Regions from separate parts of the Gilliamella sp. Fer1-1 genome, predicted to be linked through region 1. Evidence: riboswitches for the same ligand, from Rfam matches in the RefSeq annotation. Region 1 holds a riboswitch; the other holds the start of a gene.
The links. Region 1 has a riboswitch for preQ1 ahead of queD (6-carboxytetrahydropterin synthase QueD). Riboswitches for the same ligand answer to the same signal wherever they lie in the genome.
Positions count from the first base shown of each region.

Region 2: another riboswitch for preQ1. It lies ahead of queF (preQ(1) synthase); the one in region 1 lies ahead of queD (6-carboxytetrahydropterin synthase QueD).

Region 1 covers NZ_LZGX01000086.1:1,177-4,611, reverse strand. The annotation lists gene A9G28_RS09790 (7-carboxy-7-deazaguanine synthase QueE) at 325-939, opposite strand; gene queD (6-carboxytetrahydropterin synthase QueD) at 936-1,364, opposite strand; PreQ1 riboswitch class I at 1,368-1,413, opposite strand; gene clpB (ATP-dependent chaperone ClpB) at 1,686-3,435, shown strand, end outside.
Region 2 covers NZ_LZGX01000118.1:19,965-23,399, reverse strand. The annotation lists gene A9G28_RS12870 (bpX6 domain-containing protein) at 1-1,992, shown strand, start outside; PreQ1 riboswitch class I at 2,077-2,121, shown strand; gene queF (preQ(1) synthase) at 2,124-2,597, shown strand; gene queC (7-cyano-7-deazaguanine synthase QueC) at 2,626-3,282, shown strand; gene A9G28_RS12855 (7-cyano-7-deazaguanine/7-aminomethyl-7-deazaguanine transporter) at 3,354-3,435, shown strand, end outside.

The DNA.
Region 1 (3,435 bases):
TATATTTAGGGTTACAAAAAAATTAAATAAAATCAATGTCTTTTCTGAATAATTTTTAAACAAAAAAATAAACTTATTTTGTGGATTATGTGTTTGGAGAACATTTGTGATTATCAATACCCCTTTTTACTAGCAAAGCTTAAAGAATCGACATAAAGCCACTTCATACCAACAAAAACCACTAAAGAATGGAGCAAAATGAAGTTATTTTATTAATTTAAGCAAATAGTGACTTATCTAATTAACTTTCATTATCTTTTTATTTAAAAATTTCTATTCAATCTCATTCTCCAATATTTAACGAGTTAGATTGAAAAATAGACACTATTCAATATCTGCAAGTTTATGACTTTGTATATTCAATAACCATTTATTATCTAATCGATTTTCGTTAATTTTTCCCAGTAGTTTTATGGTATCAAATATATTGAATGCACCATCTTTTTCACAAGGTGAAAGATAATAGCGTTTTGCCTGTATTTGAGTTTCGATATATTGGCAAAAAGCAATAAAATCACGGTGGTTTTCGGTAACAATTCGCACTTCATTGGCTGTTGGTTGGACTATTTTTTGATAGTGCGACTGGTAGCAAAATTTCGGGCTGAGGGCAATATAATCAATAAGCGCATCGACTTTGCCAAGACCGTTACTTTCAATGGCAATAAAATAACCAGCATTTTTTAATGGCAAAAGTAGCTGTGGTAACGCTTTAACCCTAGTGGGTTCACCCCCTGTAATAATAATGTTTTTACTTTTGTATTCGCTTACTTTTGCTATTAATGCCTCTAAGGTAAATCGAGTAAATTGGCGAAAGTTAGTATCACACCAAGCACAATTTAAATTACAGCCTGCAAAGCGGATAAAAATAGCAGGCATTCCCGTATTATAACCTTCGCCTTGTAAAGATTCGAAGATTTCAACTATGCGAAATTCGATCATTTTGGGCTCCGATAATATTCACAATATGAAGTTGGTGTTTCCCATAATTTGATCATCGAAACAGGCAAATATTTAGATAAGCAATCAAAAATAAATTTACTCATCCCCTCTGCAGTTGTTCGGCACGGTAAGGCAAAGACTTTGCGATCCATTTCTTGCAATAATGTAGCAATACGGCACTCATTTCTATTATTTTGATTATAAAGGTAAGCGTGATCAAAAGGATCGACAATATACTTTTTAACAATCATTTTTAGATCGGCATAATCCATTACCATATCTTGACTTGAACCACTATCGATAAGATCACCGCTAATTTCGACTAATAAGCGGTAAGTATGACCATGCAGGTTATGACACTTTTTATTGTGTCCATCTAGCATATGACAAGCATCAAATTGAAACTCTTTGGCTATTTTGAACATGTTGTATTCCTAGTTTTTTTACGTGGGATGGGTTACGAACCACGGTTAGCACGCCTAACAAAATAAAGGTGTTAATATAATGGATAAAAGTTGATTTGTCATCTTTCAACACTGGTTGAACGTGTATTTATATATTGCAAACAACTTTATTTTGATGCTAATTAAGTTTTTTAAATACTCGCTAATTTACTGTACAAATTTTATAAAAAATATTTTAAATTTGCTCTTGAAATTTAGGTTGCAACACTCATTTAGATATCATGCAAATGGGTTGAATGTATACACGTTTAACTCAAATCTATTGCTCAGGAGATAAATACGATGAGGTTAGATAAATTAACAAACAAGTTTCAACAAGCTTTAGCTGATGCGCAGTCAATGGCATTAGGTAAAGACAATCAATATATAGAGCCTGTGCATGTTCTATCAGCCATGCTTAATCAAGAAGGCAGCAGTGTAGCGCCATTGTTAGCTTCAGCGGGTGCAAATGTAGCTATTTTACAACAAGAATTAACTCAGGCGATTGATCGATTACCGCAAGTTCAGGGTGTGGGTGGGGAGGTTATTCCATCACAAGAGTTTGTCCGTACACTTAATCTGTGCGATAAATTATCGCAAAAAAATGGTGACAGTTATATATCATCAGAGCTCTTTATCTTAGCAGCTTTAGAAGATAAAGGGAGCCTAAGTGATATTCTTAAAAAATCAGGTGTCAATAAAGACAAGTTTAGCCAAGCCGTCAATCAAGTAAGAGGTAGTGATAACGTGAATGATCCTAATGCAGAAGATCAACGCGGTGCGTTGAAAAAATATACCATTGATTTAACGCAACGAGCAGAACAAGGCAAACTTGATCCTGTTATTGGGCGTGATGAAGAAATTCGTCGAACTATTCAGGTATTACAACGTCGTACTAAAAATAATCCCGTATTAATTGGTGAGCCGGGCGTAGGTAAAACCGCTATTGTTGAAGGATTAGCACAACGTATCGTTAACCGTGAAGTACCTGAAGGATTGCGTAATAAACGCGTTTTATCATTAGATATGGGTGCCTTGATTGCAGGTGCAAAATATCGTGGTGAATTTGAAGAACGTTTAAAGGCCGTACTTAAAGATTTAGCGAAAGAAGAAGGCCGTATTATATTATTTATTGACGAAATCCATACCATGGTTGGTGCAGGAAAAAGCGATGGTGCAATGGATGCTGGTAATATGTTAAAACCAGCACTGGCTCGAGGGGAATTACATTGCGTTGGTGCAACAACGTTAGACGAATATCGCCAATATATTGAAAAAGATCCTGCGTTAGAGCGTCGTTTTCAAAAAGTGTATGTTGCCGAGCCAACTGTTGAAGACACGATTGCTATTTTGCGAGGATTAAAAGAACGTTACGAATTGCATCATCATGTGCAAATTACCGATCCAGCCATTGTCGCTGCGGCAACGTTATCGCATCGTTATATTTCTGATCGTATGTTACCTGACAAAGCGATTGATTTAATTGATGAAGCGGCATCAAGTATTCGTATGCAAATGGATTCAAAACCGGAATCGTTAGATCGACTTGAAAGACGTATTATTCAACTCAAACTTGAGCAGCAAGCGCTTAAAAAAGAGTCTGATGATGCTAGTAAAAAACGTCTTGAGATGCTAAATGATGAACTTTCTGAAAAAGAAAAAGAATATGCATCACTTGAAGAAGAATGGAAGTCAGAAAAAGCGGCTGTTTCGGGTACGCAAAGCATTAAAGCTGAACTTGAAAAAGCACGTACTGAAATAGAGCAAGCACGTCGCGCTGGTGATCTGAATAAAATGTCTGAATTACAATACGGTAAAATTCCAGAACTCGAAAAGAAACTTGCTTCAGCAACACAGTTAGAAGGCAAAACAATGAAGTTATTGCGCAACAAAGTGACTGATAACGAAATTGCTGAGGTGTTGTCTAAAGCGACCGGTATTCCAGTTTCTAGAATGCTTGAGAGCGAAAAAGACAAATTATTACATATGGAAGATGCCTTACATAAACGTGTAATAGGTCAAAATGAAGCGGTTGTTGCTGTAGCTAATGCGA
Region 2 (3,435 bases), on a different contig from region 1:
GAAAAACAAAAACCAAGCCGATGGCGTAATTATTTATCATTATTTTCAATAGTTTCTAAACTAAGCCATTTGATTGCGCTTCGGCAAGGTAATTATATCGAAACCATGTTAAAAAAGTTTGAGCAAGGCAACTTAGAAGACGCTTTACGCTATGCAATTCCGATTAATAACAATAGCCCTTCAAAAGGGCAAGCTTTTGGTGTCCCTAAACCGCGTAATAAATTATCTTTGAGCGAGTCGGTTTATGGTAATTCATCATCAATCTATCTTGAGGAGAAATTACAAAAGCATTTGCAGGTTTTGTATCAGCAGAGTTTTGAAAAATTAGCCAAACAAGATCGAGTGGAAGAGGCGGTTTTTGTTTTGGTTGAATTGTTAAATAATTTGGATGAAGGCTTAGAATTTTTAATGCAAAGAAAGCGTTACAAACAAGCCATGGAATTAGCTATTGCGCGTGATGCAAAACCTGAATTAATCATAAAACTTTGCTGTTTAGCAAATGATTGGAATAAAGCAGTGATGATAGCAAGGCGTGATAATGCTTTTGCTAATGCTATTTTGATGCTTGAAAAAGATCAACCAGAAATAGTGGATAGGTTAAGATTAGAATGGGCAAATGCATTGGCTGATCGAGCGGAATGGTTAGCAGCGATAGATGTTATTTGGCCATTACCAAAATATCGTTATCTTGCTGAAGAATGGTTTAATAACATTGATAAACTAGATGCACAGGCAATAGATGCAAAAGCAATAGTTAAACGTTTAATATTAATGCCTGAGTCGATTGATAAACTTGAAGATCGCTTGACGGAGATAAAAAATAACCCAGATTTTTATCAAAAAAGATTAGGTATTGCTCAACAAATATTAGAACAACAACAATATATTGAAAATTTACGAAGTTTGTTACGTGTATTGATTAACAATATTCTAGCTGATGTAGTCACTTATCCAAATGAATTTACCAAAGTAGATATAGCAAAGTTGATTGAGCTCACTCAAGATAAATCTTTAAAAATTGATATGCCCAATTCTTCGTTAACTTTAGCAAGACATAAGCCTTTATTAGAATCTAATCGGCTTCTTCTTTATATTTGCCCAGAAGCAGGTTACCGTTCAATTTATCATATGGCTGTCTTGACTGATAATAATTATTTATTGGCGTTAGGTGAAGCAGGCATCATTAAAGTTGATAGGCAAGGTAAACAACTTGCTCATTTTATGATTCCAGCTGAAAGATTAGTGATATCTCATAATCGTTTACAGGTTTTGGCATTGGTAAAAAGAAATAACTATTACCGTATTCATAAACTTGATTTAAGTACTGGCAAATTCATTGATTTAGGTGTTGTCCAATTTCAGCAATGTCATTGGACATTTGATGGTATCAATTGGACAATTGTTAATAATAACTGTATTGAAGTGATTAATATAGGCAATACACTAGCGGTTGTTTGGCGAGTCGATTTATCGCCTAATTCTGTGTTACAAATAGCAATAAAAGATCATCAAGAGGCAATATTAACAGTTAATCCTGAGAATTGTTGTGAAGCATTTTACTATAGTATTCCTGAACGTAGACTAATAAATAGACGAGATATTGAAAATGATGGTGATAACGTATTGTTAAGTGATGAGTTAAGAATATCATATTTAAAATATGATTATATAACCAATCAATTATCACATGTTTTTAATAAATTTAACTATGAAGTAATTCCATTAACGATGAGTGAGAAACAATTTAAGAATCTTCATGTTTTAGCAATTGGTCAGATAATTGCGCTGTGTGTGAATCAAGAAGATAGTATTGGTTATAATATTCATTTATATCACCCTGATAGCAACCAGATAAAAATGATCATTGATTGGCATTCATCAATGCCTGTTTCTGGTTTGTGCATTGATGGTGAATATTGTTTCTTTGATAAACAAGGTCGAGTATTACACGTTAATGTTAAGGAAAATAAAGTAACCTCGTTTTCGATCTAACATAAATAGGTGAGAATTTGGGTAAATTAATGGCGCCTTAATGGTACTAGACATTTTTATCTAAAAAGAGTATGGTGTGCGCTTTGTTACGTGGTTCGTGAACCTCCCACGCTAAAAAACTAAGGAAAATTATGAATAAAGTTACACTACTTGGCGATCAATCTGTTCGCTATCCTACAACCTATTGTCCTGAAATACTCGAAACGTTCGATAATAAACATCCAACTAACGACTATTTTGTTAAGTTCAATTGCCCAGAATTTACTAGCCTTTGTCCTATCACTGGGCAGCCTGATTTTGCGACGATTTATATTTCATACGTACCTAATATTAAAATGGTTGAAAGTAAGTCGCTCAAGCTATATCTCTTTAGCTTTCGTAATCATGGTGATTACCACGAAGATTGCATCAATATTATTATGAAAGATCTTATTAAACTAATGGATCCTAAATATATTGAAGTCTGGGGAAAATTTACCCCTCGCGGCGGAATCTCTATCGATCCTTATGCAAATTATGGTAAAGCCGGCACTAATTGGGAACAAATAGCGATGAGCCGTTTGGCTAATCACGATCTTTATCCTGAAAAAGTCGATAATCGCTAATTCAATTTACCCTAACAGGAAACTCTCAATGCAAACTCGTAAAGCACTAGTGATATTTTCTGGTGGGCAGGATTCTACTACCTGTTTACTGCAAGCCATTGCTGATTATGGTCGTGAAAACGTCGAAACCATCAGCTTTCAATATGGTCAACGTCATGCTATTGAACTTGAAAAAGCCAAGTGGATTGTTGAAGATCTTGGCGTTAAGCAAACCGTGGTGGATACCTCGGTGATTAAACAGACGACCAATAATGCTTTGATTGATGATTCACAACAAATCACCGCAGCCAAAGAAGGCGATTACCCTAATACTTTTGTGGATGGACGTAATATGCTGTTTTTGCTTTTGGCTGGTTGTCATGCCAAGCAACACGGTATTAGTGACATTATTATTGGCGTTTGTGAAACCGATTTTAGTGGCTACCCTGATTGTCGTGATATTTTTATTAAATCAATGAATGTATCGATGAATCTTGCTATGGATTATAATTTCAATCTCATTACCCCTTTGATGTATTTGACTAAAGCTCAAACATGGGAAATGGCTGATAAACTAGGTTATTTGGATTATGTCCGCGACCATACTCATACTTGTTATTACGGAGTTGATGGTGGATGCGGCAAATGCCCGAGCTGTATTCTTCGAGATAAAGGATTAACACAATACCTTAATCATTCAAATTAATTGAAACACTGGGTTCACTTACCCCATTAAAAAAGGACAAATTTATGCACCTGAACGCTAATTCAGAACATATAAACCAATTTACTCACGCACAGCAAATCAAGGCTCTAAGCTGGCTTTCGTTTTTTCATATTTTGGTTATCGCTTCCAGCA